3 regions of the Marinobacter sp. V032 genome follow, and region 1 is predicted to be linked to each of the others. Evidence: predicted binding sites of a transcription regulator. Region 1 holds the regulator's gene; each other region holds the start of a gene.
What was found. Region 1 encodes FliA, which starts transcription of late flagellar genes. Its sites were predicted from a motif close to CTAAAGTTTNNNNNNNNNNNGCCGNTAA; they were not measured.
Positions count from the first base shown of each region.

Region 2: the regulator FliA is predicted to act here: its motif matches at 6,105-6,132, upstream of fliD (flagellar filament capping protein FliD).
Region 3: the regulator FliA is predicted to act here: its motif matches at 6,053-6,080, upstream of ACUN9X_RS11490 (methyl-accepting chemotaxis protein).

Region 1 covers NZ_JBQXYE010000004.1:54,205-64,881, reverse strand. Annotated here, with positions in the region: gene ACUN9X_RS16150 (uracil-xanthine permease family protein) at 1-556, opposite strand, end outside; gene upp (uracil phosphoribosyltransferase) at 559-1,197, opposite strand; gene flhA (flagellar biosynthesis protein FlhA) at 1,447-3,618, shown strand; gene flhF (flagellar biosynthesis protein FlhF) at 3,674-4,957, shown strand; gene ACUN9X_RS16130 (MinD/ParA family protein) at 5,125-5,937, shown strand; gene ACUN9X_RS16125 (RNA polymerase sigma factor FliA) at 6,006-6,752, shown strand; gene cheY (chemotaxis response regulator CheY) at 6,892-7,278, shown strand; gene ACUN9X_RS16115 (protein phosphatase CheZ) at 7,293-8,087, shown strand; gene ACUN9X_RS16110 (chemotaxis protein CheW) at 8,101-10,290, shown strand; gene ACUN9X_RS16105 (protein-glutamate methylesterase/protein-glutamine glutaminase) at 10,308-10,677, shown strand, end outside.
Region 2 covers NZ_JBQXYE010000001.1:2,004,521-2,015,197, forward strand. Annotated here, with positions in the region: gene ACUN9X_RS09210 (tetratricopeptide repeat protein) at 1-1,746, opposite strand, end outside; gene ACUN9X_RS09215 (flagellin N-terminal helical domain-containing protein) at 1,981-3,495, opposite strand; gene ACUN9X_RS09220 (flagellin N-terminal helical domain-containing protein) at 3,901-5,367, shown strand; gene ACUN9X_RS09225 (flagellar protein FlaG) at 5,450-5,869, shown strand; gene fliD (flagellar filament capping protein FliD) at 6,175-8,151, shown strand; gene fliS (flagellar export chaperone FliS) at 8,183-8,587, shown strand; gene ACUN9X_RS09240 (histone deacetylase family protein) at 8,653-9,579, opposite strand; gene ACUN9X_RS09245 (bifunctional acetate--CoA ligase family protein/GNAT family N-acetyltransferase) at 9,797-10,677, shown strand, end outside.
Region 3 covers NZ_JBQXYE010000001.1:2,519,430-2,530,106, forward strand. Annotated here, with positions in the region: gene ACUN9X_RS11465 (putative selenate ABC transporter substrate-binding protein) at 1-330, opposite strand, end outside; gene selD (selenide, water dikinase SelD) at 453-2,729, opposite strand; gene ACUN9X_RS11475 (hypothetical protein) at 2,893-3,612, opposite strand; gene ACUN9X_RS11480 (hypothetical protein) at 3,787-4,203, opposite strand; gene ACUN9X_RS11485 (bifunctional GNAT family N-acetyltransferase/carbon-nitrogen hydrolase family protein) at 4,463-5,992, opposite strand; gene ACUN9X_RS11490 (methyl-accepting chemotaxis protein) at 6,186-8,075, shown strand; gene ACUN9X_RS11495 (hypothetical protein) at 8,174-9,100, opposite strand; gene ACUN9X_RS11500 (PaaI family thioesterase) at 9,340-9,894, shown strand; gene recQ (DNA helicase RecQ) at 9,903-10,677, opposite strand, start outside.

The DNA of each region.
Region 1 (10,677 bases):
ACATAATCGGAATCAGGCGGAAGATACCTTTGGCCATCACAGCGAAAGCGACAGTGGTGGCCAGTGAGATCATCGCAATCCAGATCGCAATATCGTAAGGCACGAGCTGCGCGCTGCCATCGCCGGCTTTGCCCATTGCCATATTGACGGCGACTGGCGCCAGTCCGAGACCAATCACCATAATCACCGGGCCGATTACAACCGGTGGTAACAAGCGGTTCAGAAACCCGGTGCCTTTAAGACGCACCAGACCGCTCAGGATCATATAGAGCACACCGGCGGCGACCAGCCCGCCCATGGTTTCCTCAATGCCAAACCGGGCCTTGGAGGCAATGATCGGCGCGATAAAGGCGAACGACGAGGCGAGGAAAATCGGAATCTGACCGCCGGTAATCAGTTGGAAGAGCAGGGTGCCGACACCGGCGGTGAACAAAGCCACGTTGGGGTCCATACCGGTGATAAGGGGCATCAGCACCAATGCGCCAAACGCAACCAGCAACATCTGGGATCCGGCAAGTGCCTCTCGCCATACGGGTTCGTTGGAAGTTTGCTGCATGCTTAGCTGTCCTTTTGTTTGGTGCCGAAGATCTTGTCACCGGCATCGCCGAGACCCGGAAGAATGTATCCCTTTTCATTAAGCCGCTGATCGACCGAAGCGGTATAGATGGACACATCAGGATGGGCTTCCAGCACTTTGGCTACACCTTCCGGTGCGGCGACAAGGATCAGCGCCCGGATTTCAGTGCTGCCGGCCTTTTTGAGTAGGTCGATTGTTGAAATCAGTGAACCGCCCGTTGCCAGCATGGGGTCGATAATGACCGCCATCCGCTGATCCAGTTCGCCCACCAGCTTTTCCAGATAGGTGCTGGCTTCAAGGGTTTCTTCGTTACGCACCTGGCCGACCACACTGACGCGTGCTCCGGGAATCAGTGACAGTACGCCATCCAGCATGCCCATGCCCGCCCGCAGGATCGGTACGATGGTGACCTTTTTACCGCGCAGGCGTTCGACTTCTACCGGTCCGGCCCAGCCTTCAATCGTTTCTTTTTCAAGCTCAAAGTCTTTGGTGGCCTCATAGGTCAGCAGGGCGCCGACCTCCTGAGCCAACTCGCGAAAGTTTTTGGTGCTGATGTCGGCGCGGCGCATCAGGCCAAGTTTATGGCGGATCAGGGGGTGTTGAACCTCATGGACGGGCATGGCTCACCTTATGTTCAGGAGTACGTGGGGATGTCTGGTCATGACACCTGCTGATGGCAATCAGATGGCGTTATGACTCGAATTGGCGTCAAGGATACCGCACTTGTGATGGTTTCGTCAGCGGCCGGTTTTCCGAAGGTTCGCTCGCGTTGGTATGGATCGTGCAATCACCTGTCGGTATGCAGGTATGTCGTCAAAAAAACGACAGACCAAACGCTGGCAATCGTTGTAACCGGAGATAAACAGGGAATGGACAGAGCGCTCGTCCTGAATAACGTCAAATCTATGGCGAACGGCAGTCTCGGTATTCCGATACTGCTGATGGCGCTGCTCGGCATGATGATTCTGCCGATGCCGGTCTTCCTGCTGGACGTGCTGTTTACCTTCAATATCACCCTGTCTATCGTCATTCTGCTGGTTGGTGTGTATGCACTGCGCCCAATGGAATTTGCGGCCTTTCCGACGGTTCTGCTGGTAGCCACGTTGCTGCGTCTGGCGTTGAACGTTGCCTCTACGCGAATTGTTCTGCTGCACGGCCATGAAGGCGGCGCTTCTGCCGGTAAGGTGATCGAGTCCTTTGGTGAAGTGCTCATCGGCGGCAACTATGCGGTCGGTATCGTGGTGTTTGCGATCCTGATGATCATCAACTTCATGGTTGTCACCAAAGGCGCTGGCCGGGTGTCGGAAGTGAGCGCCCGATTTACCCTGGATGCCATGCCCGGCAAGCAGATGGCTATCGACGCTGACCTGAACGCCGGCCTGATTAATCAGGACGACGCAAAGGCCCGCCGGTCCGAGATCGCGCAGGAAGCTGACTTCTACGGTTCAATGGACGGTGCCAGCAAGTTCGTAAAAGGTGACGCAGTTGCAGGCCTGCTGATTCTGGCGATCAACCTTGTAGGTGGTGTCGCCATTGGCATGATGCAACACGATCTGTCGTTCGCTGACGCCATGCGCAATTATGCACTTCTGACCATTGGTGACGGTCTGGTCGCCCAGATTCCGTCGCTGTTGCTGTCGACTGCAGCTGCCATCATGGTGACGCGCGTCACCTCCAGTCAGGACATGGGTCAGCAGATCCTGTCCCAGATGTTCACAGCACCTCGGGCTTTGGCTATTGCCGCTGCCATCCTTATTATTCTGGGTGTCATTCCGGGTATGCCGCACATTGCGTTTCTCGGCCTGGGTTTTCTTTCCGCTGGTACGGCATACCTGATCTGGAAGAAGCAGGCCCAGACCGAAGAAGACGACAGCGTATTCCCGGCCCGCGGCGGAACCGGTGTACCCCGCACAGCATCGCCGGCAGCGGGACCTCACGGTGGCGAAGGCGCACCCCATGCATTGCCCGGGCCTTCTGAAAATAGAGAGCTGGGTTGGGATGATGTCGCCACGGTCGATATCGTTGGGCTTGAGGTGGGGTATCGCCTCATTCCGCTGGTGGACAAGACCCAGGGTGGGCAACTGCTGACCCGTATTAAAGGTGTGCGCAAGAAGCTGTCGCAGGATCTCGGCTTTTTGATGCCTTCGGTTCATATTCGCGACAACCTGGACCTGATGCCAAACGTTTACCGCATTACGTTGATGGGGGTCACGCTGGCTGAAGCCGAGATTCATCCTGATCGCGAACTGGCGATCGACCCGGGGCAGGTGTTCGGCAAAATTGAGGGCATCGAAGGCAAAGATCCGGCGTTTGGTCTGGATGCCTCGTGGATTGAACCGGACAAAAAAGATCAGGCGCAAACGCTGGGGTATACCGTAGTGGATGCCAGCACCGTGGTGGCGACGCACCTCAACCAGATCCTTCAGAAGCATGCCCATGAGCTGCTGGGACATGAAGAGGTCCAGAAGTGGCTGGAACAACTTGAAAAAATCTCGCCAAAGCTTGCAGAGGAATTGGTTCCAACCACGCTCACCATCAGTCTGCTGCTGAAAGTACTGCAAAGCCTGCTGAAAGAAGAAGTGCCGATCCGCGACATGCGCTCGATTGCCGAGGCCATCGTTAACGTGCAGCCGAAAACCCAGGACGCACGTGTACTGACTACAGCCGCCCGCCAGGCACTGCGGCGGATGATCGTCCAGAGCATCAGCGGCAGTGATTCTGAAATCCCTGTGATCACGCTAGATCCAGAGTTGGAACAGATGTTGCTGAAGTCAGTGCAACAGAGTCAACAATCTGGCGGCCAGGATGATATTGGCCTGGTGCTTGAGCCCAATATGGTTGAAAAGCTGCAGCGGTCATTACAGGACGCCGCCCAGCGCCAGGAAATGATGGGCAAGCCAGCAATACTGCTGGTCTCGGCCCCGCTCAGGCATGCGATGGCGCGGTTCGCCAGCTACGGAATTGAACGCCTGCACGTTCTGTCTTATCAGGAAGTGCCGGATAACAAACAGATTACGATTGTCGCATCGGTCGGCCAGTAAAAGGTCGTAAAGAACAGCGGCGCCGGATAACCGGCACCACCGGAGGTAGCTCACCATGAAAGTAAAACGGTTCTTTGCATCAACTATGACAGAAGCCCTGAAGATGGTGCGTCTGGATATGGGCGAAGACGCAGTTATTCTTTCAAACCGTCGGGTAGACGGTGGCGTCGAAATTGTGACGGCACTGAACTACGACGAAAATCTGGCGCGTCAGCGTTTGGGCAGCGCCGCCATGGAAGCGACCAACGGCTCGCAACTGGCGGAAATGCAGGCTGACCAGCACCTGCGGCTGGAGCAGGAGCTCGAGCGCTCGCGGGATCGCATTCGCGATATTCGTGGGCGTCGTCAGATCAAGCAACCCGTGCCGGACTTCTCAATGCCGGAGGATAACGCGCCTGCTGCGCCTGAACCCCAGCAGGATGCGACCCAGGTTGCACTCGAGGCCATGCGGGCAGAGCTGCACAATCTGCGGGACATGGTCAGCGGTCGTGCGCCCGACTCTTCCGCCACCCAACCCGCATCCGTCTCCAAGGCGCTTGATGCCAGTCAGCAGCGATTGCGTGAGCGTCTGGAAGAGTTCGGTCTTTCGTCCAAGCTGGCGGCGACCCTCTCGCACAATCACGGTTCCGGTCGTCTTGACGAAGGTTGGAAGAAAGCGCTGAGAACACTGGCCGCCGGGGTTAAAACCCAGCAGCAGGAAGTCATTGAAGAGGGCGGTATTGTGGCACTGGTCGGCCCTACCGGTTCCGGCAAGACGACAACTATCGGCAAGATGGCGGCACGTTACGTGTTGCGTCACGGTGCTGACTCAATTGCACTGGTCACTACCGATCGCTACCGGGTCGCGGCCCACGAGCAGTTATTTGTGTTTGGCCGCATACTGAACGTGCCGGTAAGGGTTGTTGACGAAAGCCACTCGCTGGATCAGATTCTTGATGACCTGTCGGATAAACGACTGGTCTTGATTGACACTGCAGGCCTGACTCAATCAGACCGGGGGCACCAGGAGCAACTGAATGAACTTGCTTCCAGCTACCACCCGGTGCGCCCATACCTGGTGCTGGCGGCGACCAGTCAGCCGCGTATTATGAAATCCACATGGCATTGCTATAAGATGGCGAATCCGGCGGGCTGCATCATGACCAAACTTGATGAAGCACTGACACTTGGCGAAGTACTTGGATTTGCTATGGAAACCGGGCTTCGGGTGGCGTACTTTACAGATGGCCAGAAGATTCCGGAGGATATCCATTCGGCGCAGGCCGTATCGCTCGTCAAGTTGGGTGTCGAAAGGTTGCGCGAAGCGCGGGAGCTTGCGCCTGCCGCCGAAGGTGCCTGACCGGAAACAATGATGGCGCAGAAACAGAACGTACAGGGATAAAGTACAGGAATAACGCCGGCTGACAGATATCGGATGTCTGGAGTAAAACAGGCGCGAGACTACAAAAGTAGCTGGCACAGCGCCGGCCATATGGATCCAATTCGTCGTGAGAGACCGCATCCGGTATGAGTAGAGCAAACCCGGTTCAGGTAATCGCCGTATCAGGCGGCAAGGGAGGCGTTGGCAAGAGCAATGTCTCTGTCAATCTGGCTATTGCACTGGCCCAGATGGGGCGCAGGGTTGTCGTACTGGATGCTGATCTTGGCCTGGGAAATATCGACGTACTGCTGGGTGTCACCGCAACGCACAATCTCTCTGACGTCCTGTCGGGGGAGTGCAGCCTGAAGGATGTCCTGGTTGATGGCCCGGGCGGTATAAAAATTGTGCCGGCCTCGTCAGGCACTCAGCGCATGACGCAGCTGTCATCCATGGAGCACGCCGGACTGATTAATGCTTTTAGCGAATTGGGCGATCAGATCGATGTTCTGATTGTTGACACCGCTGCCGGTATTTCCGAATCTGTAGTGAGTTTTCTGCGTGCCTCGCAGGAACTTCTGCTGGTCGTCTGCGATGAACCCACTTCCATTACTGATGCCTACGCCTTGATAAAGCTGATGAATCGGGATTACGGCACCAACCGTTTTCGTATTCTTGCCAATCAGGTACGCAATGAGCAGGAAGGAAAGCACCTCTATGAAAAGCTCACGCGGGTAACCGAACGTTTCCTTGATGTTGGGCTACAATATGTAGGCATAGTGCCTTATGACGAGGCGGTCAAAAAATCGGTGCAACGTCAACGCGCAGTGCTTGACGCCTATCCTCGCGCCAAAGCCTCACTTGCTATCAAGGCGCTGGCCCAAAAGGTGGACGCATGGCCATTGCCATCCTCGCCGCGCGGGCATCTTGAGTTCTTCATTGAACGTCTGGTAGATGCCTGAGACTGTGCCCCATCCCAAGAGCACAGCCGCATGAAGGTCGTCTGAACAATAACAGGTAATCCGGACTCATGACGTTGGTAAAAAGCCTGGGAATCTATAATCGTACCGGCGAACGCGGTCCCCATCAGCTCGTTGAGCAACATGCGCCGCTCGTCAAAAAAATCGCCCTTCACCTGCTCGCCCGTTTGCCGGCGTCAGTGCAGCTTGAAGACCTCATGCAGGCCGGAATGATCGGCTTGCTTGAAGCCGCCCAGAAATACGAGGCAACCAAAGGCGCCTCTTTCGAAACCTATGCCGGCATCCGCATTCGCGGTTCCATTGTTGACGAAATCCGCAAAGGCGATTGGGTGCCTCGTTCCGTCCATCGCAATGCCCGTCGTGTCGCCCAGGCTATCCGCACCGTTGAAAACCGCAAAGGGCGTGAAGCCCAGGATGCTGAAGTGGCGGACGAGCTGGAAATGTCCCTCGACGAATACTACTCATGCCTCGCTGATAGCAGCGGCGGCCGATTATTTAGTCTCGATGAGCTAAATGAATCGGGCGAGCTGCCGATAGACGATGTAGATGCCGTTGCGGATGCGCCCTACGAAAACATTTCTTCAGGTGCGTTTCGCAAGAATCTGGCCGAGGCTATTGATGAGCTTCCCGAGCGGGAGAAGCTGGTGCTCAATCTTTATTATCAGGAAGAACTGAACCTGAAAGAGATTGGTGCTGTTATCGGGGTCAGTGAGAGTCGGGTAAGTCAGATACACAGCCAGGCGGCTTTGAGGCTCAAGTCCAGGCTGGCGGATTGGCAAGACGAATTAAGTACCTGAAATTTTTAGCGTTTGGTAACTAATTTCATACAGATTGCACTGCTCTTAACGAATAGACTGTGCTTTTGGATATGACTGCTAGACTTGGTTGCAAGGTCATAACCCCTTGCATTGCGGACTGTAATCAGTGGAGGTCCCATTGGACAAGAACATGAAAATACTCATCGTGGACGACTTTTCCACGATGCGTCGGATCATCAAGAACCTGCTGCGGGATCTTGGCTTTACCAATACCGATGAAGCCGATGATGGCAACACCGCGCTGCCGATGCTGAAAAGCGGCAAGTATGATTTCCTGGTGACCGACTGGAATATGCCCGGCATGTCCGGCTTCGAGTTGCTGGAAGCGGTAAGGGCTGATGATGCTTTGAAAAGCTTGCCAGTGCTGATGGTAACGGCAGAAGCCAAGCGCGATCAGATCGTTGCGGCGGCGCAGGCGGGGGTCAACGGTTATGTGGTCAAGCCATTTACGGCCGCTGTGCTGAAGGAAAAGATCGAGAAGATCTTCGAACGAATCCAGTCGTAAGCTGAGCGTCGATCATGAGCAAAAAAACGAACAATAAAGGCGCGCTTGATGCTGACGTTGTTGCAAAGCTGCACCTTCAGGCCGATCAGCTCAAAGAGCAGGTTGACGCCGGCAATTATGCTGCAGCGATGGGCCTGATCAACGAATTGAATGATGTGCGCGATCAGAGCCTTTATCAGGAAGTGGGGCGACTGACCCGGAGTCTGCACGAAGCCATTCGCAATTTTCAGATTGATCCGCAGAACGCCGAACAGGACGAAGCACTGTCGAAGATGTCAGATGCGTCCGATCGCCTTGCATACGTGGTGCAGATGACAGGCAAAGCGGCCAACCGCACGATGGATCTGGTCGAAGAGGCGATGCCCAAGGCGCAGGCCATGATCGAGCAGTCGCGAGCCTTTCGCGAAGAGTGGGCAAAGTTGCGCCGGCGTGAAATGAAAGCAGACGAGTTTCGCGAACTCTACCACCGCCTCGATCTTTATTTCGAGAAAACGGCGACTGACGCAGAAGTACTCTATGGCCACCTCTCCGAAATACTGCTGGCTCAGGATTTTCAGGACCTGACAGGTCAGGTGATTCAGAAAGTCACCGCGCTGGTGAAAGAAGTGGAAGATCAGATGTTGAGCCTGGTGGTGATGGCCAGCCATGTCGACAAGATCACCGGCACCGTGCATGAACTTGGCCCCGATGCATCCAAAAAATCGGGTATCGAGAAGGGCGAAGGCCCGCAAATGAATGCCGAAGTGCGCGAAGACGTCGTATCCGGGCAAGACGATGTTGATGACCTGCTGTCCAGTCTGGGATTTTGAGTGAGGATTCCGCATGGCGTTTGATGCTGACGAAGAAATTCTTCAGGACTTTCTGGTAGAAGCTGGCGAGATACTGGAGAAGTTGTCTGAACAACTGGTCGATCTGGAACGCAATCCGGACGACGGTGAGTTGCTGAATGCCATTTTCCGCGGTTTCCACACGGTAAAAGGCGGCGCCGGCTTTTTGCAGCTTGATGCGCTGGTGGGTTGCTGCCATTCCGCCGAGAACGTGTTTGACACACTGCGTAATCGTAAACGCAGAGTGACCTCTGAATTAATGGACGTGGTGCTTGAGGCACTGGACAACGTCAACCTGATGTTTGATCAGGTCCGCAACCAGGAAGACCCTACACCCGCCGCTCCCGAACTGATACAAGCGCTTGACGCGCTGGCCGAACCTGAGGTCGAGGGCGAGTCGGCTGCTGAAGTTGAGGCTGAGCCTGAATCTGTTGTGGCCGAAGAAGCCTCAGAGCCTGAGCAACCGGCTGCCGAGAACGGGGATATTACCGACGACGAGTTTGAACAGCTGCTGGATGCGCTTCAGGGTAAGGATGCGCCGGCAGCAACGCCGGAACCTGCAACCGGTGGTGGCGCAGACGAGATCTCCGATGACGAGTTCGAAAGCCTGCTTGACGATCTGCATGGTAAAGGGAAGCACTCCGGCGGCGCGCCTGCATCAAAGCCTGCGACTGAATCCAGTGCGCCAGCGGCGGGCGGCGACGAGATTTCCGATGACGAGTTTGAGTCGCTGCTTGATGAGCTTCATGGCAAAGGCCAGTTCAAGGCTGCGGCAGCCGAGCCTGAAGCCAGTGCAGCAGGCGGCAACGACGACCTGATCAGCGATGACGAATTCGAGTCACTGTTGGACGACCTGCACGGAAAAGGTAAAAAGCCTGAGGCGCCAAAACCTGCGCCAAAAGTGGCCAAGCCGGCTCCCGAGAAGAAAGCGGAGCCAGCGAAAAAAGTTGAGCCTGCCAAACAACCGGCTGCGCCCGCTGCGCGTGGCGATGAACCCGACGCCAAAACTGCGCCTGCGGCGGCTGGCGAGACGACGGTGCGGGTTGATACCAAACGCCTCGATGACATCATGAATATGGTGGGCGAGCTGGTGTTGGTGCGTAATCGTCTTCAGCGTCTGGGGGGAGCAAGTGAAGACGAGCACATGCAAAAAGCCGTCTCCAACCTGGACGTGGTTACAACCGATCTCCAGTCGGCGGTAATGCAGACCCGGATGCAGCCAATCAAAAAGGTGTTTGGCCGTTTCCCCCGTGTTGTCCGGGACCTGGCGCGAAACCTCAAAAAAGAAATCAATCTGGTGATGCACGGTGAAGACACCGATCTCGACAAAAACCTTGTTGAGGCCTTGTCGGATCCGCTTGTTCACTTGGTGCGCAACTCGGTCGACCACGGCATCGAGCTGCCAGATGTGCGGGAAAAAGCGGGCAAGCCGCGTACCGGCCTTGTCACCCTGTCTGCAGAGCAGGAAGGTGATCACATACTGCTGGTGATTGAAGACGATGGCGCGGGGATGGATCCGAATGTCCTGCGCCGAAAGGCGGTTGAGAAAGGGCTGTTTGAGCAGGATGTCGCAGATCGCCTGACAGAAACCGAATGCTTTAACCTGATTTTTGCGCCCGGCTTTTCAACCAAGGAGCAGATTTCAGATGTGTCCGGCCGTGGCGTTGGCATGGATGTGGTCAAAACCAAAATTGGCCAGCTCAACGGTATGATCAACATCGAGTCGTCGATGGGCAAGGGCTCCCGCATTGTCATCAAGGTGCCCTTGACGCTGGCGATCATGCCGACGCTGATGATCATGCTGGGAGACCAGTCGTTTGCTCTGCCGCTGGTGAACGTGGTTGAGATATTCCACCTTGATCTGACCAAGAAGAACATTGTCGATGGGCGCGAATGTATTGTGGTCCGGGACAAGGTGTTCCCACTGTTCTATATCAAGAAGTGGCTGGTGCATGGCGCCAGCAGTGAGCCTGAAACGACCGAAAGCCATGTGGTCATTGTGGCAATGGGTACCAAACGGGTGGGCTTTGTGGTGGATCAGCTGGTTGGCCAGGAGGAGGTCGTAATCAAGCCTCTGGGCCGCATGCTGAACGGCACCCCTGGTATGTCAGGCGCCACCATCACCGGAGACGGCAGAATCGCACTGATTCTTGATGTACCCAGTCTGCTTCAACACTACGGCTAATCTGATAAGGCTCCTGCATGACGATTTCTGTCCTCGTCGTTGATGATTCGGGTTTTTTCCGCAAGCGGCTGACCGAGATACTGAATGCGTCTGGCAACATTCGGGTTATCGGTGCGGCGACCAACGGTCGTGAAGCCGTTGAGATGGCGGAATCGCTCAAGCCAGACGTGATCACCATGGATTATGAGATGCCGATTATGGATGGCATCTCCGCGGTTCGTGAGATCATGAGCCGGCGTCCGGTGCCGGTGCTGATGTTTTCGTCGCTGACCTACGAAGGCGCCCGGGTCACCCTTGATGCGCTTGATGCCGGCGCTGTCGATTTCCTGCCCAAGAATTTTGAAGAAATTGCCCGCGACTCCAGCGACCTGCAGCGCATCCTGAAAG
Region 2 (10,677 bases), on a different contig from region 1:
AAGCAGATCGGCCCAAACCGGATCCTGCGCATTATTCAATACCATTCGGCGTAACCGACGCAGTGATGCGCTCGTTGCAGGCAGATCATGCTGTTCAATCAGTTCCCGCAGGTGTCTGTCGACGGGCAGCTGTCCGGTCGGGCAGGTATGCAGGTGCACCACGGTATCCTGTGCGGCTGCGTCCTGAATAATGGCGGCCAGGGATGTCTCGGTCATTGCTGTCGATGGCAGGCGGCCAATCTCGATCCACTGCACTTTGTGGCCGTCGGCGATAAAGCGCTGAGCCAGTGACCAGGGCCAGAACACGATGTTCTCGAGCCCCCGATCCTGAGCCTGGCGACCGGCTCGGGCGATGTTGGACAGTGACTCATCCACGGCGATGATTTCGACATCGTTGAGGCAAGTGGCCAGTTCCAGCGCGCGCTGACCGGAATCTGCACCGCAAATCATGATGCGAGCGGTCTCCGGCATGGCGATGTCGTCCAGGCCCAGTCGCACTTTCATCAGTGATTTGAGGCTGGTCTCAGGGTGAGTCGTCAGTCGGGTCCAGCTTGGCCAGGCTTGTGGCACATCGGCGCGGGCCAGTGCAAGTTCGCCTGCTTTCTCGTCGAATTGCTGCTTGATGGATTCTTCAGTCGCCCGGTGATAGTAGCTGGCGGCCATCAATGATTGCAGGCCGACGGGCCACTCGGTCAGATTCCACTGGCCGACTGACGGCGCGAATGACTGATGAAAAAGAGCGCCGTACATGGCACTGATCATCAGTGATCCTGCGATCGCGTTCATGGATTCTCCCAGCGCAAACTGGGCGGCGATGCTGTTGTTGATCGTATCCACCAGCGCGGATTCCTGCTCGCCGGTCAGCAGTGCGTAGCCAGTGCGATCGGCGTAAAGCGCAAGTGCCATGACAAGGCGATGCAATTCTTCACGCAAGTCTGCTGTTTGGGCAACTTCAACAAGAATGGCGTGACGCAGCAGTGTAATCAGGTCTTCAACCGCGACATCCGGCATCAGGGTCTTTTCCAGAGCCAGCAGCAACAGTTCATCATCACTGGCGGCATCAAGAATGATGCGGGCAGCGGGGTTGTCCAGATCGTATTGCTGGCGGATGATCCCCGCGACGAAGCCCCCCAGGACCTGATGCGGCAAATCTGAACGCTGCAGCAACCGGATGGCATCCTGAGCCAGTTCCGTATCGGCACGATCAACTGACAGATGGCTGGCGCAGGTGGCCATGCCGCTGAAAACCGACGGCCAGTTCAGATCAAGCTGAACCAGTTTGCGGTAGTGCAGATAGGCTACATCAAACTGGCCCTGCTGGCGCTTGGCATGGGCAATGCCGCAGAAGGCGGCGGCGGATTGCCGGTCACGGTTCAGGGCTTCCTGAAAATACTGCTCAGCCAGAGCAGGGCGGTCAGATGTCAGCGCCCAGTAGCCCAGGTTGGTGTATTGCTGGGCCTGGTCCGGATTAATCGACAGGCTCTGGTTAAATAGCAGCTGTGCGCGATCCAGCCGTCCCTCGTCCATTTCGATCCGGCCCAGCAGGCCGTAGACTGCCGCATTATCAGGCGCCATGGTCGCAATCTTCTCAAGCAGCTCGCGGCTCTCCTGCCGGGCCTCAAGACGACGCGCGTAACGCTGGCGAGGGTTGTTGGATTCGCCATAGGCGTCATTGGCCTGAAGCAACAGGCGGGCAATCTCGGCCTTGTTCTGTACTGACTGTTGAGTTTGATGCTGAGCGTGCATGGATCACCTCGTCTGTTCCGCGCCGCGTTTATCTGAAGCGGCAATAATCTGCAGTGTTGAATGTTTTATGCAGTGGTTAATGAGGGTGTAGCGAAAGGTGTGCCAGTTATTGGTCTGAGAGGAATGCTTTTAACTATTTAATAATTAATGGGATTGTCTGAAGTTGGCGGGGCTTGAAACAAAAAAACGGCCAGCAAGTGCTGACCGTTTTGTGGGTGCCTGTTGCCTGCGGAATTAGCCCTGCAGCAACTGCAATACCTGCTGTGGCCGGGCATTTGCCTGGGCCAGTACCGACAGGCCGGCAGATTGCAGTACCTGGGTACGGGCAAGCTCTGCGGTTTCGGCAGCAAAGTCCGCATCGCGGATACGGGAGCGGGCGGACGAGAGATTCTCGGACGTGGTGCTCAGATTCGCGATAGTGGATTCCAGCCGGTTCTGTGCCGCACCGAGATCAGCTCGAATGCCACTGATGGATTCGAGTGCTGCGTCTACAATTGCGAGTGCATCCGTAGCACCCTGGAAGGTGCTGATATCGATACCGCTCACGTCTTCAGTTGTGGAACCAACTGCTGTATTCGCCGCAGCGGTATCGAGAATGCTGCCAGCTGCAGCTGTAATACTTGATGACACTGCAAAGCTGGATGACGAGTCAAAGGTGATCTGACCTGAGACACGGGTGCTGTCGGTGGTCGAGGCAGGTGCGCCACTCAGTGTTATCGCGTCGCCATCGGCTTCTGCCTCACCTTTGAAGCTTGCGGTTGCGGTACCGGCATTGGTTGAAAAATCTTCAACCAGAATGTCTTTACCTTCTTCCTGAGTGAATATCAGGCGACCATCTTGTACTTCGGCGGTGATGCCCGTTTTACCCGCAGCCGAATTGATTTCTCGTGCCAGAGGGCTCAGGTCAGTGACGTCATCAATCTGTGCAGAGACAGTGGCTTTCTCGCCGCCACTGGAAATTGTCATGGAGACGGTGCCAGTGCCGCCGAGATTGAAGAGTTCAGCAGTTGTCCGCGCCTTGGCTTCGACGCCTGTTGTCTCGATCTTGCTGTTGATGTTGGCTGCGATCTCGGCCGCCGTATCGCCGGCGGCAATTGTCACCGTGGCATTGCCTAGCGAGCTGGATATCGTCAGGTCTTGCCCGCCGATGCCGTTTGCTGCAGTGGCATCAGCCGCAGCTGCCAGCGAGGAGCCGGTGCCCACGCGAGCCGTTGTGTTGGCGGCATCAGCGGTATTGTTTGCCAGATCGGTGGTTTTGGCGCCCGCAATCGATACTGAAATTGTCTGATTCTCGTTGGCGCCAGCCTGGAATTTCTGCGCCTGGAACGAGCCATCCAGCAGCTTCAGCCCGTTAAACTCGGTTGTCGTCGCAACGCGCTCGAGTTCCTGCTTGAGCTGGTTGACCTCGGACTGCAAAGCACGACGGTCAGAGGCCGAGTTTGTGGCGTTGGCCGACTGAACAGCCAGTTCACGGATTCGCTGCAGAATATTGCCTGATTCGCCCAGCGCGCCCTCTGCGGTCTGTGCCAGCGAGATGCCGTCATTGGCATTACGGATAGCCTGGTTGAGGCCATCTATTTGCGACGTGAAGCGCTCGGAGATCGCCAGACCAGCCGCATCGTCTTTGGCTGAGTTGATACGCAGACCTGAAGAAAGGCGCTGCAATGCTGTATCCGAATCACGCTGGGTGCTGTTCAGGTTGCGCTGAGCATTCAGCGACGCCGTATTAGTATTGATGATCTGAGGCATGGTGTTCTCCTTACTCTAAAAGAGAAGCCGGAAGCCAAGTGCCCGATCAAAAGGACGCCCTACCGGCCTGAATTCATGGAATTACCGTTTGCAGGGCTTAAAGCTTAAATCGTGCCAGTTTTTGTTTTTTGTTTTTAATATATTGAAAAATATTGATTTTCAGGTTTTTAATGAAGCGGGTTTGAGCGACGGGGCGACGGAAATTCGGCAGAGCATTGCCGCTTTATTCCCCGCTTTTAGAGGATGTTGAGAGGGAATTACATTCTTTAACAATATAATCGCTAAACCCACCTAAAGGATTCTTAATCAGGGCCGTTAAGCATTTCAGCAGGGCGGCGTACCAAACCAAATGACCGGGCGCCTGACCTCTTTCAAGAGAAACTAAACAGGTTTAGGAGAAGCATCATGGCTCTCGGTATCAACACTAACGTTGCATCACTTTCCGCTCAGAACAACTTGAGCAAATCTCAGTCACTGTCTGATCAGGCTCTTGAGCGTCTGTCTTCAGGTCTGCGTATCAACTCAGCCAAAGACGATGCGGCTGGTCTGGCTATCTCTTCACGCTTTGATACACAGGTTCGTGGCCTGGGTGTTGCTCAGCGTAACGCGAACGACGGCATCTCGCTGGCACAGACTGCTGAAGGCGCTCTGGGTCAGGCAGGCGATCTGCTTCAGCGTATCCGTGAACTGTCAGTACAGTCAGCTAACGACACCAACTCTGCTTCAGACCGTAAATCACTGCAGGCTGAGGTTACCCAGCTGCAGGCTGAGCTGAACCGTGTTGCGGACACCACCAACTTCAACGGCCAAACGCTGCTGAACGGTGATTTCGCTAACGCCCAGTTCCAGGTTGGCGCTAACGCTAACCAGACTATCAACGTATCTTTGAGCAGTGCTCGCGGTACTGATATCGGTAACTACACTGCTGACTCTGAAGGGACGCTTCTGAGAAATGCGACAGCGGCCAACGCAACTGCGCCCACCACTAACGGTGTAACGGGAGAAAATCTCACCATCTCAGGCAACGGTGCTTCCGAAACAGTTGCGATCGGAGCTGGTGCTTCTGCAGCCGACATCGCGACAGCAGTAAATGCGAAGACGGCTAGTACTGGCGTAGAAGCGAAAGCGAGCACTTCAGCTACTTTGAGCAGTATCGGTGACGGAACGGTTAGTTTTGACTTGATTGGTGATGAAGGGAAAAGTGTTAGCATCGCGGCAACTGTAGGTGGCGGAGATTTGGGCACCTTGGCTGCAGCCATCAACGATGCATCCGCGACAACTGGTGTTACTGCAGTTGTAGAAAACGATACGATAAAACTTGAAAATTCTACTGGTTCAAATGTCGCGATTCAGAACTTCACGACCGATTCAGCAGATACAAGTGTAACCGTAAATGTCCTTGACCCTGACGGCACCACTGTTGGTTCTACAACGGATTTGGATGGCGCTGCAAACAATACGCTGATCACTGGTGCGGTTGAATACAGCTCATCTAGTGCATTTAGCGTTTCCGGTGCTAGTGCCGAAGTTATCAGTGCGGCTAAAGGCGGGCAGTTGCAATCGGTAGCGGCCATCGACATCACCACTACCGAGGGCGCTAACGCTGCAATCGACACTATCGACGCAGCTCTGAGCACTATCAACAGCCAGCGAGCTGATTTGGGTGCGATCCAGAACCGCTTCACATCGACTATCGATGCGATTGCGACTACTTCTGAGAACCTGTCAGCAGCACAGAGCCGGATTCTGGATGCGGACTTCGCTTCAGAGACCGCCAAGCTGGCCAAGTCTCAGGTACTGCAGCAAGCAGGTATCTCGGTACTGGCACAGGCTAACGCCCGTCCACAGCAGGTTCTGTCTCTCCTGCAGTAACAGGGGCATAGCGGCACCGGCCGGCTTCCACTCTAAATAGAGGGGAGCCGGCTTCCGCCGTTTCTGGAGAGTGAGGTGAGCTATGAATGACGTAAACCTGAACAGCACGGATCTGACCCTGGTTTCGACCAAGGTACCGGCTCGGGCGTCCACGTCACCTCAGGCAGAAGGAGTCAAGCCTTCCGCTCGAGTCCAGGAGTCAGCCGCATCGACTGTGATGTCCCTGGCGCCGCCGACAACATCGGCATCAGCGCAGGAGGATAAGCAGAAGGTGCAGGGGGAATCGCTCAATCAGGCGGTATCCCAGCTTAATGACTTTGTGCAAACCGTTCAGCGCGATCTTCATTTTGAGGTCGATAACGGCTCAGGCAAGACCATTGTCCGGGTTGTTGATCAGCAGACGGACAAAGTTATTCGCCAGATTCCTGATGATGTGGCTTTGAGGTTGGCAGAAAAATTGCAGCAGGATGAACCGCTGACGTTATTTAATATCGAAGTGTGAAGCCTTGCCGGTTGCATTCCGGTATTAAATGACGGTATTTCAGCACCGCCGCCTTCGTGAGAAGCCGGCGGTGTTTTGTTTTTAAACGGGCTAAGGTCATAGGCCTCTGGCCGGTTTTATATAGCAGAGGCGCAAATAACCTTTGTGTTGATCGCGACGTGGCGGCTCAAGCGGGTCAGGCGTACTATATTTTTATTGGCCGGCACAGTTTGTTACAAAAATGCGGTGGTCGGAGGCAAAGTTTTGCCGTTAGCCGCCGATACGTAATTAAATGGGTAGCACGCCTTCTTGAGGAGGCATTCGTTATGGCAGGTATTTCTTCAGTCGGTATTGGTTCAGGGGTTTTGACGTCAGATTTGATTGATCAGCTGGTTGCGGCTGAGCGTCAGACGTCAGATAACCGGTTGGACTTTAATCAGCAGCGCGCGGAGGCTCTTATTTCAGCCTACGGCACACTGAAGAGTGCCGTCACAGAACTGCGCCTGCCCATGCGTCAGCTGAGTTCGCCTGACAATCTCAAATCTTTTTCTGCTTCGTCTTCAAATGATGACGTCACAGTGACGCTGGACAGTTCGAAAGCGAGCCGCGGCAATTACACGGTCAAGGTCGACAGTCTGGCTCAGTCCCAGTCGCTTGCTTCCGGTACGTTTGCCGACAAAGATGCGACATCGATTGGCACCGGATCGATCACTTTGAATGTCGGTGGCGAATCCAAAACCATCACAGTCGACGGTTCCAACAATACGCTGCAAGGTCTGGCGAACGCGATCAATGACGCCGGCGTGGGTGCGACCGCAGGTGTTGTTGATACCGGTAACGGTTTCCGCCTGGTGCTGTCGTCTGAAGAGACCGGCATCGACAACGCCATCGAAATCACTGTTAATGATTCAGATAGCGACAACACGGACGCCTCGGGCCTGTCCCAGTTTGCGTTTAACGCCACTACCAGCAATCTGACCGAAACCGTTGCTGCTCAGGATGCCGTGGTTCAGGTGAATGGCATCACGATTTCCCGGCCGACCAACACCATCGAAAACGTCATCGACGGCTTGTCCTTTGAAGTGAAGGCTGAAGGGGTTACCTCAACAGTCAAAGTTGCACAGGACACGTCTGCAGTTGCAGATCGCGTGGCTACCTTCGTTGAGAAGTTCAACACACTGCAGGACACCGTCAAGGCGCTGTCGGGTTACAACTCGGAAACCCAGCAGGGTGGGTTGTTATCCGGCGATGCGACGATTCGAACCATTCAGAGCCAGATGCGTGAGGTGTTAACCCGTGTGGTGCCTGGCCTCGAAAATGCCTCGGTACGCACGCTGGCCGATGTCGGCATTACCACCGACTACAAAACCGGTGCACTGACGTTTGATCGCGAGAAATTTGAGACGCAGCTGAAACAGAATCCAGACGATGTGACCGCATTGTTCGCAGAGCAGGGCCGCGCATCGGATGAGCAGATCGAATTTGTCCGTAGCGGAATTAACACAGAAGCCGGCGATTTCGCTGTCAACATTACCCAGATCGCGACACAAGGTTCGCTTCAGGGCGCGAGTGCTGGCACTGGTAACGTTACGATCAATGATGACAATGATGCGCTCTCATTCAAGGTTGATGGTGAAACCTCGGTAAGTATCAAGTTGGCAGCCGGTACCTATACCCGTGAAGAACTTGCTACACAGATTCAGTCTCAGCTTGATAACAGCAGCGCTTTAAGTGCATCGGGGAAGTCCATCACGGTTGGTGTGGATGCGGCAACAGGGGCGTTGTCATTCTCATCCGGTTCTTATGGCAGCAATTCAAACGTCAGCCTTACGGCCGTTGATACCAATAGCGCGGCTGATCTTGGCCTGAGCGTCCAGACCGGTACTCCGGGTAAAGATGTGGCCGGTACTGTCGGCGGACAGCAAGCCACCGGCGAAGGGCAAAACCTTTTCGTTGATGGCAACGGCTCGGCAGCGGGACTCGAGATCAAGATTACCGGTGGTTCAACAGGTCCACGTGGCAGTTTCACATTTATAGAGGGTGTCGGTGGCAGGGCTGTCGATCTGGTCACCAGCATTGTTGGTGCGGATGGCGCTATTGAAACGCGCACAGACACGCTGCAGGACGAACTGGCGAGCATCGCTGAAGATCGCGTTCAGTTGAATGAACGTATTGAGTCCTACCGGGAGCGGCTGGTTGCCCAGTTCTCGGCGGCCGATTCATTGATTGCCAAGCTCAACAGCACTCGGGATTACGTTACCCAGCAGCTTGAAGCGCTGGCACCACAGAACAACAGCAATTGATCCGCGCACAGGATCGTAGCAGAGGTTACTTATGAACGGTTTGCAGGCTTACCAGAGCGTTAACACACAGACCAGCATCACCGATGCGGACCCGCACAAGCTGATTCAGCTTTTGTATAACGGTGCCCTGGAGCGAATCAATATGGCCAAGGCCCGCATGCAGGCAAATGACTACGAAGGCAAAGGTCGCCTGATCAGCAAGGCAATCGAGATTATCGGCGGTCTGCGCAGTTTTCTTGATTTCGAAAAGGGCGGGGAACTGGCTGCTAATCTTGAAGGGCTGTATGACTATATGGAGCGGACCCTTTTCGAAGCCAATCGTCACAACGATGCGGGTAAGCTGGATGAAGTAGGCCGGTTGCTGCGCCAGGTTAAAGATGGCTGGGATGGCATTCGTGAGCAGGCAGCGGGGAATCAGCAGCAGGCTGCTGTCTGAGTTCAAAGCACTGGCAGGTCTGTTTGAAAGCGGAAGCTCCTGATAGGGAACTTCCGCTTTTGTGCCTAACCCGCCGCAACCAATCCTTCCAGATGCGCACCGGTACCCTCTGCCAGTGCTTTTAGATGATAGCCACCTTCGAGTGTTGAGACGATTCGGTCATTCGCCGTGTCATGAGCGACGCTGGTGAGCATATCGGTCAACCAGCGATAATCCGCCGATTCCAGTTCAAGATTCGCCATCGGGTCGAGCTTGTGAGAGTCGAAACCGGCCGAGACCAGCACCAGTTGCGGTTTGAAATCCTGAAGTTTATGCAACCAGTCGGCTTCCACTTTCTTGCGGTAATCGCTGGCTGATGTGCCCGCCATGATAGGGCTATTGATAATGTTCTCGGGCTGACGGTACACGTGGGAGTGTGGGTAGAAAGGGTGCTGGAAGCTGGAGCACATCAGGATTCGCTCATCTCCCTGAACGATATCGACGGTACCGTTGCCCTGGTGCACATCAAAATCCACTATCGCAACCCGCTCAAGTCCATGAAAGGTGAGGGCATGGTACGCTGCCAGCGCGATGTTGTTGTAAAAACAGAACCCCATCGATTTGCCGCGCTCAGCGTGATGACCCGGTGGTCGCGCCGCGATGAAGGCGTTGGTTGCCTGGCCTGACAGCACCATATCAACGGCTTGCACATTGGCGCCGGCAGCGAGCCGCGCAGCACGCAGGGTATGGGGCATCATCGCGGTGTCAGGATCAGTGAAAACCCGGCCCTGGGTTGGCTGCATCATATCGAGCTGCCGTAAATAGGTTTCCGGGTGTACTTTAAGGAGCTGATCCCGAGTGATTTCTTCCGGTCGCACCCAGTCCAGTTCACTGCCCAGGTTCATATCAGCCAGATAGCTGATAATCGCGATAAGACGCTCCGGTGACTCGGGGTGTTCAGCCCCCATATTGTGTTTCTGGAAGTCATCGTGGGAAAAAAAAGCGGTTGTCATAAAATGCAGGTCCAATCCGGGCGGCCGTTCAAGCCCCATGCCGTTTAAGGCCATGGTATCAGTCTTGTCGCTATTGCGCTGCGCTTCTTTAAGCTAGCTCATACGCGCATTAAATTCGTTGATTGCCGGTATATTTATCAGAACGACATTGATTTGTCCGACTTTCCCTTTACGATCAGAGTCATCAAGATGATATTTGGTTTATAGGGAGCACGTTGTGGGCACACGTTATCTGGAAAGCCTGTTTAATCCCGGGTCCATTGTGATTGTGGGGGCTTCCGAGCGCGCCACCAACCTGGGCGGGATGGTGCTGCGAAACCTGATGTCCGGCGGTTTTCCCGGTGATCTTATGGTTATTAACCGCAATGACTACGAGACAGTGCACGGGGTTAAGTGCTTCCATAAAGTCTCAAAGATGCCAATTTCACCGGATCTGGCGATTATCTGTACCCCTCCTGAAACCGTACCCCGCATGGTGCGTCAGCTCGGCGAAGCCGGTGTCAAAACGGCGATAGTCATGACCGGTGGTATGTCCCGTGCACACAGTAAAACCGGCCAGCCGCTGATGTATTCCGTGCGCGATGCCGGGCGGGAATATGGCATTCGTATTCTGGGGCCCAACACGATCGGGTTGATGGTGCCGTCGCGCAGCATGAACGCCACCTATGCCCATATGGGCGCTCTGCCCGGAAAGGTTGCGTTTGTGGGGCAGTCCGGCACGATCGCCAGCTCAATTATCGACTGGGCTTTCGCTCGTGGCGTCGGCTTTTCTCACTTTCTGACTCTGGGCGATGGGATGGATATCGGTCACGATGATCTGATCGATTATCTGGCCCAGGACCCCAGTTGTCGGGCCATCTTGCTGCATATCGAGAATATTCCGGACCCTCGCCGGTTCGTGTCGGCGGTGCGAGTGGCCTCCCGAACCAAGCCGGTTATTGCCGTCAAAAGCGGACGTGTACCGGAATCCGAATGGATGCCGGTACAGCTGCCGATGGGTATCTCGCGAACAGATCCGATCTACGATGCCGTTCTGCGACGGGCGGGCGTCTTGCGAGTGGATGGCCTCGGCCAAATGTTCGATGCGCTTGAGTCACT
Region 3 (10,677 bases), on a different contig from region 1:
GGACACAAACTGAGTGTCTTCCTTGCCTTGAGCAATCGCCCGGGAGCCTGGCACCAAAGCGCGCGCCTGTACGCCCGACAAGCCGCCGAACCAGGCCAGTTGTACCTGATTGTTACGGAAAGCTGAAACGGCTGCGGCATAATCTTTGACCGGAACATAGCGCACATCAACGTCCAGCTTTTGCGAAAGATAATCCGCAACGGACTGAAACCGTTCCCTAAGCTTGGTTTCGTCAGCATCCGGAATGGCGGTGAACACAAATGTGTCGGCGACTGCAGGCGTTATCAGCGCCAGGGAAAGAAGAAGGGCGCGTTTTAAGGTTTTTAGCATGTAATAAGTCCCTGATGGTCACATGTTATGAATAGCGGCCGATATTCCTTCGGCCTCGGTGGCGCCAAGAATAACGCCAAACGGCAGCGTGTTGAAGTGCGCTCGCTAACAGCTGCCGATGGTTACAGTGAAGACGACAACATAATCGGGCCGGAACCGTCGCCGGTATCGATTACTTTGCCAATCACGCAGGCTTCGGCGTAGCCAAGGGCCTTTAACTCAGTCAGGCATTGCTCTGCGTTGTTTTCGGGAATGCCAGCGAGAAGCCCGCCCGCGGTTTGGGGATCGAATAGCAAGGGGTAGCGTGGATCGGCCCGCCAGTCACTGGCGTTCGCGATAGCGGATTCAACCTGCAGATTTCCCTGCTGAAGCGAACTGACGATCCCTGCCGCAAGCGTCTCGACCGCACCGTCCAATACTGGCAGTTGGGATACGCTAAGCAGTGCATCGACGCCTGAGGGCCGGGTCATTTCCACAAGATGTCCGACCAGCCCGAATCCTGTGATATCGGTGCAGGCTCGAGCGCCGTGCCGCCTAAGGCACAGGGCAGCCTGCTGGCTGGATTGCTGCATAAACGTCAACGCATTGTCGATCCAGCGACCCTTTGCCTTGAGCTGTTGGTGGGCGGCGAACAGGGTTCCCGTGCCGAGCGGTTTGGTCAATATCAGCAGGTCGCCGGGCGCCAGACCCTTTTTGCTCATGACATCCTCAGGGTCGATCAAGCCGTTAATAGCAAACCCGAGTGCGAGCTCCTGGGCCTCGCCAGTATGGCCGCCGACCAGAGCACAGCCAGCGTCGTTGAGGACTTCAACAGCACCGCTCATTATCTGGAACAGCACATCCTCAACTTTTTTGTTCAGTCCTTGAGGGATGGTGGCAATCGCGGTGGCACTTTGAGCTTCAGCGCCCATCGCGAAGACATCTCCGAGGCTGTGGTTGGCCGCCACGCGCCCAAAAACATAGGGGTCATCAATAAACGACCGGAAAAAATCGACGGTATGAACCACTGCTTTTCCTGGAGGCACACTCAGTACGGCGGCATCGTCGGGCGAGTGAAGGCCAACGATTACATCCTCACGTTGCAATGGTTGCAGTTTTGCCAACGCGCGCGTCAGAGATGAGCTGGACACTTTTGCTCCGCAGCCCCCGCAGCGCATCGCCATAGCGGATATCGCCTGATTGGCGTCATCGGCATTTAATGCAGCGCTGGTATCAGCATCCGTGCTGGCTGAACGCATAGTCGGAAACTTGCTAAACCGCGCCATAAAACGCTTGTCGATCCAGTGTTTCCAGAGCCAGACCCACCGCCCCTTGAATGCAAGATCACCCCGAGAGCCAACTGCAAAACGATCGCCACTGCTGATCAGCGCCAGCCATTGCTTCTGTGGCTTGAACGGTTTGGGCGATTTTCCCCGGGCAACGCGGGCCAGATTAAGCGCTAGCGGCTGAGCCTGCCTTACGGCGAAAACACCTGCTTTTTCCCGGGGGTGATCCGTGACATGGGCGATATCGCCTGCGGCGAAGACAGTATCGTCATCTGCAGTCTGTAAAGTGTCCCGAGTCAATATGCAGCCGTCGTCATCGAGCGAGAAACCGGTACGTTTAAGCCAGGCAGGGCCGCCGGCTCGCGTTACCCATAAAACTTCGTTCAGTTCGATCGTCTGTCCGTCGGCAGTATGCAGGGTGCCTTTTTCCAGCCGATCGACTGCATTGCCCAGATGCAGGTGAACACCGCGATCAGCCAGAATCCGATGGAAAGTGTCCCGGACCTTGTCGTTGTGTGTCGGTAAAATTGATTTAGCGCTATCGAAAAGGTGAAAGTGCAGTGACTCAAGGCTTCGGTTGCGTGCGCGGAACTCGTTGGAAAGTCGGTGTTGAATGGCCAGTGTTAATTCTACGCCGCCAGCACCGGCGCCAACGATACCGATGCTCAGTGGGCCCGAATGCTGATCCATACGGTCGAGGATATCGAGCCAGCGACGATTGAATCCGTGGATCGGCTTTACCGGGGTCGCAAACTCATGAGCCCCCGAAATGCCATCGACCTTAGGTGCGGAACCAATGTTGATGGACAGCAGATCATAAGGCACGGAGGGGCGGCCGTTGCAGTGAACGAGTTTTCTGTCGCGATCAATATCGATGACTTCGCCACGATAAAAGCGGGCGCCGGCAAATTGCGCCAGCCGGCTAAGGTCGATATGCACGTCATCGTAGCTGTAATGGCCTGCGACGTAACCGGGCAGCATGCCGGAGTAGGGGGTGTGGGTGTCCCTGCAAATCAATGTAAGCCTGACGCCGGGCAGCGGATTCATTGCAAAATAGCGGAGAACGCCGACATGACTGTGGCCGCCGCCAACGAGGACGATATCACGTAGTACCGGTTGAGCAGGCGTCAGCATTGATTCTCCGACATGTGTTATCCGAAAACGGGCAAAAAGGCCCGGCTATCATACGCGTTGCAGGATCGAACGAAAAACGGAAAGGCGGAATCAGGAAAACAGGAGGTGGGCAAGGTGACTGTGAAGTGACAGGCGACCCGCTGGGGGTCGCCTCGCCCTGTTATCAGCCTACAATCTTTTTTGCTTCGGCTGACCAGCTGTCATATCCCTTCATGCTGGAGAACTCTTTCAGCTTGTCTTGCTCAGCCGCTGTCGGATTGGCGATTTGCTTGATTGAGCTAATGCCCATACCTTGCATTTTCTTTGCCGTGGCAGGCCCAACGCCCTTTACCAGCGTGAGGTTGCTCAGATCGACAGCCTTGGGCTTAGCGGGTGCTTTTGGCTTAGCAGCCGCTTTGGCCGGCGCTTTTTTCGCTGCTGGCTTTGACGTTGCGGCTTTAGTTGCCGTAGCAGGTTTGGCAGACGATTTTTTGGCTGCCGGTTTGGCCGCTGCTTTTGCTTTGGATGCAGCAGGTTTTGCCGTTGATTTTGCTTTTGATTTAGCTGAAGTGGCAGCGCTCTTCGCTTTAGCGGCTGTTTTTTCAGACGTCTTTTCAATTTCCTTGCTGGCAAGGCCTACACGCTCAAGCAAGGATTGCTGGAGCTCGTGAAATTCACTCAGCCGCCGGTCGAGCTCTTCATTAAAGCGCTTCATTTCGCGCTCACGTAATTTCTCTACTTCGTCGATGAGCTTTCTGATCGGTTCCTGCACCTGGTGTTGCAGCGAATCGAACTGCTTCAAAGCGTCACCAATCACCTTCTCGAGTTGACCGGAGGTTTTTTCAAATTCCTTGTTCACTTTCTTTACCAGCTTGTCCACGCCAGCTTTTTCTTTCTTCGCCATGATCAAAATCCCCATTTCATTCAGTAGTGGTCAGGTATTAATAAAGTGGAAGTATGACATTGTTGCGGAATACGCGGGACGCGTCCTTGTGCCAGGTCAAAGAATAACGCCTGCTGTCTTCAGCGTAGCGCATGTTGCTGAAAAAACGACCAATCTTTAGAGCGCGTCTTGCAATCAATGCGTTGGAGAAAAATCAGCGCCCTGGCGACCACGTCGGGAACGCAGGGTCTGCTTCCGATCAAGCACTTCCTGAATACGCCCGAGTTTTTCGCTGAGTTCTGAGCTCTGCCGCGCTGAAGACTGAATAAAATCAATTGAATAGAAGAAATTGCTGCAGTGTTTTTTGACTTCGACGACCAAACCCTGAAGTGCTTCGGCTTCGATATCCTCGAAGGGCATTTGCATAACCAGATCAAACTGAAGGGTGTCGCCGGGTTCAAAGACTTTATCGGTTTTCAGAACGCAACCGTACTGATCAAGGCCAAATAACCGGGATTCAACCATTTCCTTGCGAAATAACCCCCGCTTCAGGCGAAAGCGCGCCAGAAGATCAGGTAGAGGGTCTTGCACGTTCAGGTCAATTCGGTCCATGGGCCTCGGCCGTTAAAGCTTTCGAAGAAAAAGGAGATTACGAGAGGACTTGGCTGCATTTTTACATGGTTTCACGAATCGATGCTATCAGGTATCGGATCAGTGACGCCGCGTCATCGTTTAAACTTTAGACAAACGAATTCAATTTCGCAATATGATCAGCTGTGTACATTAACTATTTGACTGCGAACATCAAGTCAAAGGTGTGGCACATCGGGCCAGATTTCCTGGCTTGAGTCTGGCCCGATGTAAAGCGGGGTCAGTCTTTAGAGGTCGTTTCAATTGAATACAGATCAGTACGTCTGTCTTTCAGGTTGGTGACCGACCCTTCGTTACGTACTAACGTGAGCTTCTCCAGATCAAGATCCGAGAACATGATCATTTCGGTATTGGGTGTCGTCTCGGCCATCACCGCATCGTGGGGAAAAGCGAAATCCGAGGGTGAAAACACCGAAGACTGCGCGTACTGCACGTCCAGGTTCTCCACCTTCGGCAAGTTACCGACGCTGCCGGTGATCACCACATAGCACTCATTCTCTATCGCCCGTGCCTGAGCGCAATGTCGAACGCGCAGGTAGCCGTTCTTGGTGTCGGTCCAGAAGGGCACGCAGATGATGTCGACTTCCTGGCTTGCTGCGATACGACCCAGCTCAGGGAATTCGATGTCATAGCAGATCATGATCGCAACGCGTCCGGCGTCGGTTTCAAAGACCTCGAATTTGTTGCCGCCTTCAATTACCCAATCCCGCCGTTCGTGAGGCGTGATATGGACCTTGCGCTGTTCATCAACCCGGCCATCACGATGACATAGATACGACACGTTGTAGACGCGGTCGTTGTCCAGTAAAGGCATCGACCCAGTGATGATGTTGATGTTGTAGCTGACGGCCATCTCGGACATCTGATCCCTGAACTGCTGGGTGAAGCCAGCAAGGAAGCGGATGGCGCGGGTCTGATCCATCTGGTCCGTCAGGCCCATCAGTGGGGCGTTAAAGAATTCAGGGAAGATCGCGATGTCACTTTTGTAGTCTGAGAGTGCGTCAACGAAATACTCGACCTGCTTGAGCACTTCATCTACTGATGTGAATTCGCGCATCTGCCACTGCACTGCGCCCATCCGCACCTGGGTTTTACGGGTTTTGAGCACCGACGCAGGGGGCGTGAACAGGATGTTATTCCACTCGAGAAGTGTGGCATAACCCAATGATTTTTCGTCCTCCGGAAGGTATTTATGCATTAACCGGGTGACCTGGAAATCGTTCGATAGCTGGAACGTCAGAATTGGATCGTAGATTTCCTTGCGATCGACCCGCTCAATATATTCCGCCGGCGTGTATTGCTCTGAATGCTTGTGATAGTTGGGAATCCGGCCCCCGGCGAGAATCGCACGGAAGTTCCGCGAGCGGCACAGTTCTTTGCGGGCTTCGTAAAGCCTGCGCCCAAGACGGTAACCGCGATAATCCGGGTGGATGAAAACATCCAGCCCATAGAGCGCGTCGCCCTTGGCGTTGTGCCAGATCTTTTCGTTTTTGAGGATCAGGTCATCATAGGTATGCGGGTTACTGAAGCGCTCGTACTGGACGCTCACCGTGAGCGCAACGGCGATCAGCTCACCATTATCTTCTATGCAGATTTGTCCATCGGGGAACTGTTCGACCAGTGCTTTGATGGTGTCCTTGGGCCATGCACCGCCAATGTCATCATAAATTCGATCCATCAGGATCTTGAGCGGACCGTAATCTTCAAGAGTGAGGTTACGGAGATTCAAATGAAGTTCTTCATGAGCCATTCCGGCAGGTCTCCCGCGATAAATCAGCGAATGTAGTGGTTCTCAGGATAACAGATCGGGCTAAAGTTATATCTGCGTCGGCCGATTTACCAATTCAAGGCCAGGACAAATACTGCCGTTACTGTCTGCGCTAGTGCGAAATGTCACTTATAACGAATCCAAGATAACGAAACTCTCCGTCAGGATGCTCCTCATGCGCAATTTTACCTTTGGCCAGAAGCTGCTAACCGCTGTTGCGGCGCTTCTGGTTGTGATTATTGCTGTTTACGCTTTTATCAGCGATCGGCGGTTGGTCAGTACCACTGATACCTATGTCGAGGCGATGATAAACGATGCTATTGCCCAGAATACGGCGAGCGTAGCCATCTGGCTGAATAGTCGGCTGGATATTACGGAAGCGACCGCCGTTGCGCTGGAATCCGCAGATAGTGATCGTCAGGCTCAAGCACTGCTGCAATCATCAACAAAAGGTGGCGGATTCGTGGATGTCTACGTGGGGCGCGCTGACGGGTTCGCGCTGATGCCGTCCGCTGAGAGTGCGGCGACTCTTCCGGATGACTATGATCCCCGGACTCGCCCCTGGTACAAGCTTGGCTTGAGCTCAAACCGGGCGACGTTTACCGAACCCTACGTTGATGTCTCAACTGGCAGTATGATTTTGTCTTCGGTCGTTCCGGTCAAGTCAGGTGATTACCGGGGAGTGGTGGCCGGTGACATCACGCTTGAGAGTGTTGAACGGATTCTTGCCGAAGCAACCCTCGCAGAAACCGGTTACGCCATGTTGATCAATAAAGATGGCACCGTTCTTTACCATCCGAACAGAAAACTGATTGGGAAAAAGGTTAAAACCTTGATCGGCGAGTCGCCCAGCCTTGACGGTAGTGTGAATAATTACCGTTTTGAAGACGCCGACTGGCGAGTCAGTTTCCACAAGATCAAAGGCGCCCGTGGTGTTGACTGGTACCTGGGCGCGATTGCCAATGACGATCTGATTATGGCGCCCATTCATAGTGCGCGGATCACGGGCGTGATCATCGCGGCTGTAGGGATATTGCTGACACTGGTTTTGGTGAATATCGCGATCCGTATTCTGATGAAACCGGTGCATTCACTGCGCGACGCCATGGCTGATATCGCCAGTGGTGATGCGGATTTGTCCCAGCGTCTGGCAATGGAAAGTAATGACGAATTTGGTCAGACCGCTGCCAGCTTCAATGCTTTTATTACGAACGTTCAATCGGTGGTGAGCGACGTTCAGCGCGGTGCGATTGAGCTGAGTGATGCTGTGGGTTCTCTGAAACAAACCGCCGGCGCCAGCCGCAAGAGCGTCGAAGGTCAGCAGACAGAGATCGATATGGTGGCGACCGCCATCAACGAGATGTCTGCCGCTGCCAACGAGATCGCCCAGAATGCGCAGCAAACCGCTGACGCCTCAACCAGGGCGGACCATGATGCTCAGCAGACGCAGGAGACTGTTAAAGCGTCTCGTGATGCAGTTGAACGTCTTGCATCGGAAATCGGCGCTGCGGCGGACGTGGTTGAGCACCTGGGTCAGGATGTCACTGACATCAACAGTATTCTCGAAGTTATCCAGAGTGTTGCTGAGCAAACCAACCTGTTGGCGCTGAATGCTGCGATTGAGGCTGCCCGGGCGGGCGATGCTGGGCGCGGTTTTGCCGTGGTTGCCGATGAAGTGCGCAACCTCGCACGCCGCACGCATGACAGCACAGAAGAAATCAACGCGATGATCGACCGGCTGCAGAAAGGAGCAGCCAACGCGGTAAACGTGATGCAGGCTTCACGAGCTGTGTCGAACGTCAGCATGGAGAAGGCTCAGGATGCAATGGACTCTCTGAACCGCATTGCTGAAGCGATTACGTCGATCAGCAATATGACGACTCAGATCGCGACCGCATCCGAAGAACAAACATCGGTCTCCGAAGAGCTGAATGCCTCAATCAACCGGATTGCAGATCAGGGGCAGGAGGCTGCAGCAGCGGCCAGCGAAAACGATGTCTATAGCGGTAAAATTGATGATATCGGGCGCAACCTGCAACGGAACGTCTCGCGCTTCAAGGTATAGCGGGCCGCTGTATTCAACCAGGGCCTAACCAACTGGGCCCGGACGATGCTGAAAGAACAGCGTTGTCCGGGCCTTTGTCGTTTACTAGGTTAAACTGATTACTGACCCAATTGGATCCGCATCCGCATTTGCTGCATGACTTCGTCGCCCAACTCGCCTGGCTCGGCGGGTAACCATGGGTTTCCCAAGTGCAAAACAGTTCTGGATGACAAACTCAGGTCTTCGATAGGTTTGGCGTAGAAGGTATCCAGATAAACTGCAAAGCTGCCGTCCATGATCGCCCGTTCCAGCCCGAGCTGCACTCGCATCGCCAAAACATGATCGTGTTTTGCTGCGAAGAAATAGGACGGCATGATGTAGCTGAACAGAAGATCTGGCTCGACCACCAGATCCGGATTGTTCTTGAGCTCAAGATCAAAGGCGACTTCGCTTACGCCGCGTGCAAAGCACTCGAAGCGGCCGGCTTCGAGCATGTCAAACAGCGTTTCAAAGCGCGGGTGGGTCACAACATCCAGCCCATTTGCTCTGAGGATACGCGTATCGGGCCAGTGGCGGCCCTGCCCAAAGCGGATATTGCGCTCCCTGACGTCAGCCAGTCGATTGATTCCCTTGAACCGCTCAAGCATCTTGCGGGTCGTTACGCAGACGCGATAGCCCAGCAGGCCAGCATCTATAGGAATGGGAATGGCAAGAAGCGCATCTTCACGTTCAGGGCTTGATGCGACATTGGCAAGTTGAACGACTGATGAGTTTCCGTTTTGAAGCTCTTTGAGGACCCGGCCCTGGTTCATGTCGCTGCTGCGGACGATGCGATAGGGGCCGTACTCGGGTGTTTTTCTGAGCGCCAGATCCAGCAATGCCTTGATCGCAGGGCTATCATAGTTGCGATACCAGAGGATCACCGAGGTGGTCGGCAGTGCGCGGACCTGTTCTGCGAGCGGTTGGTGTGCGGGCAGCCAAAGCACCAGCGCCGTTAGCAAAAAGAGCCGCCAACGATTGCGGGCAGGGCGATTCCGGATGCTCATAGACGAACAATGCCAAAAATGGCGCCAACAGCCCGATTGTGGCAAGCGAGCGAGCAACAGCGGTTTGTATCGATCCTTTTGCGACAAAGCAGCATATCCTATGCAATGCATCAGAAAACCCAGGCTCAGTGCGCGACTTGCCAAACCGTGTGGCGCCCGTGACAGCAAGAGCTTGTTGGTATTATTGTAGCGCCGCAATGGGCTAGCTGAACCCATAATAAGTAAAGAAAGGTAAATCCATGAAGATAATGGACCGAATGATTGATTTAACCGGGAACTGGTTAGCAGAACTTGGCCCCGACAACGGACTGAGCGAGCCGGTTATCTGGCTAAAGCGACGGGGTGGCTATGCGTTTGTTAATCGGCTGGTGGGCTCTGCTATTCCGTTTGCGCCCCGAAACCGGTTTGCGGTGGAAGAGGTGCGGACCGGTTATGTGCGGGCGCGAATCGCCATCAAAGGCAACAAAAACCATTTTGGCAGCCTCTATGCCGGGGCCTATTTTGTGGTCGCAGAGATCCCGGGTGGGGTTCTGACCCTGTTTGATCTTGGGCCGGCATACGTACCCATCCTGAAAGAAATGACACTGGCATTTCTGAAACCGTCAGACACTGACGTCATTGTTGAAATGAGCCTCACCGATGCAGAGTTAACGAGAATCCGTGAGGAATCGGATGCTACTGGAAGGGCGGCCTTTACGCTGACCGGCGAGTTGCGAGATGAAACAGGCGAGATCGTCGCCCGCTCCACAGCTCACTATCGCGTAAAAAAGAAAGGATTTACCGGGCTTGAATGAGGTCAGGTTCAGGCAGGCGTAATCGATTCAAGTGTGTCGAGAAACGCCTGCCCATAACGATCGAGTTTAGCCTGGCCAACACCACTGATATCGGCCATTGCGTCCAGAGACCGCGGCCGGCGTTCCAGGATTTCAAGTAAAGTCGCATCGTGAAAAATCACGTAGGGCGGTACGCCCTGATCATCTGCCAGTTGTTTACGGCACGCCCGTAACGCCTCCCATCCATCTGGATCACTGACTTCAAACTTGCGGCTGCCCGACCCATTACGTTTACTTCGCTTTTTATCCGGGTCTTTTCGCAGCTGCAGGGTCGTTTCACCGCGCAGCAGAGGGCGGCAAAGCTCAGTCAGCACGAGGCCGCCAAAACCTTCGGCATCCGCCTGCAAGTACCCATTGGCAACAAGTTGGCGAAAGACGCTTTTCCACTGGTTAGAGGACAGATCTTCACCTATGCCGAACGTGCTGACCTTGTCATGCCCCTGAGAGCGGATTCGCTCGTTATCAGCTCCGCGCAGGACATCGATCAGATAGCTGACCCCGTAACGCTGGCCGGTTCGGAATACGCAGGACAGCGCTTTCTGAACAGCCACGGTGCCGTCCCAGGTCTGGGGTGGCTCAATGCAGGTATCGCAATTGCCGCAAGGCTTTTCCAGAATATCGCCAAAATAACGCAGCAGCATTTCACGCCGGCAAGATGTGATTTCACAAAGCCCCAGCATTGCGTTGAGTTTATCGCGTTCAACCCGTTTGAATTGATCGTTGCCGGGTGAGCCCTCAAGCATC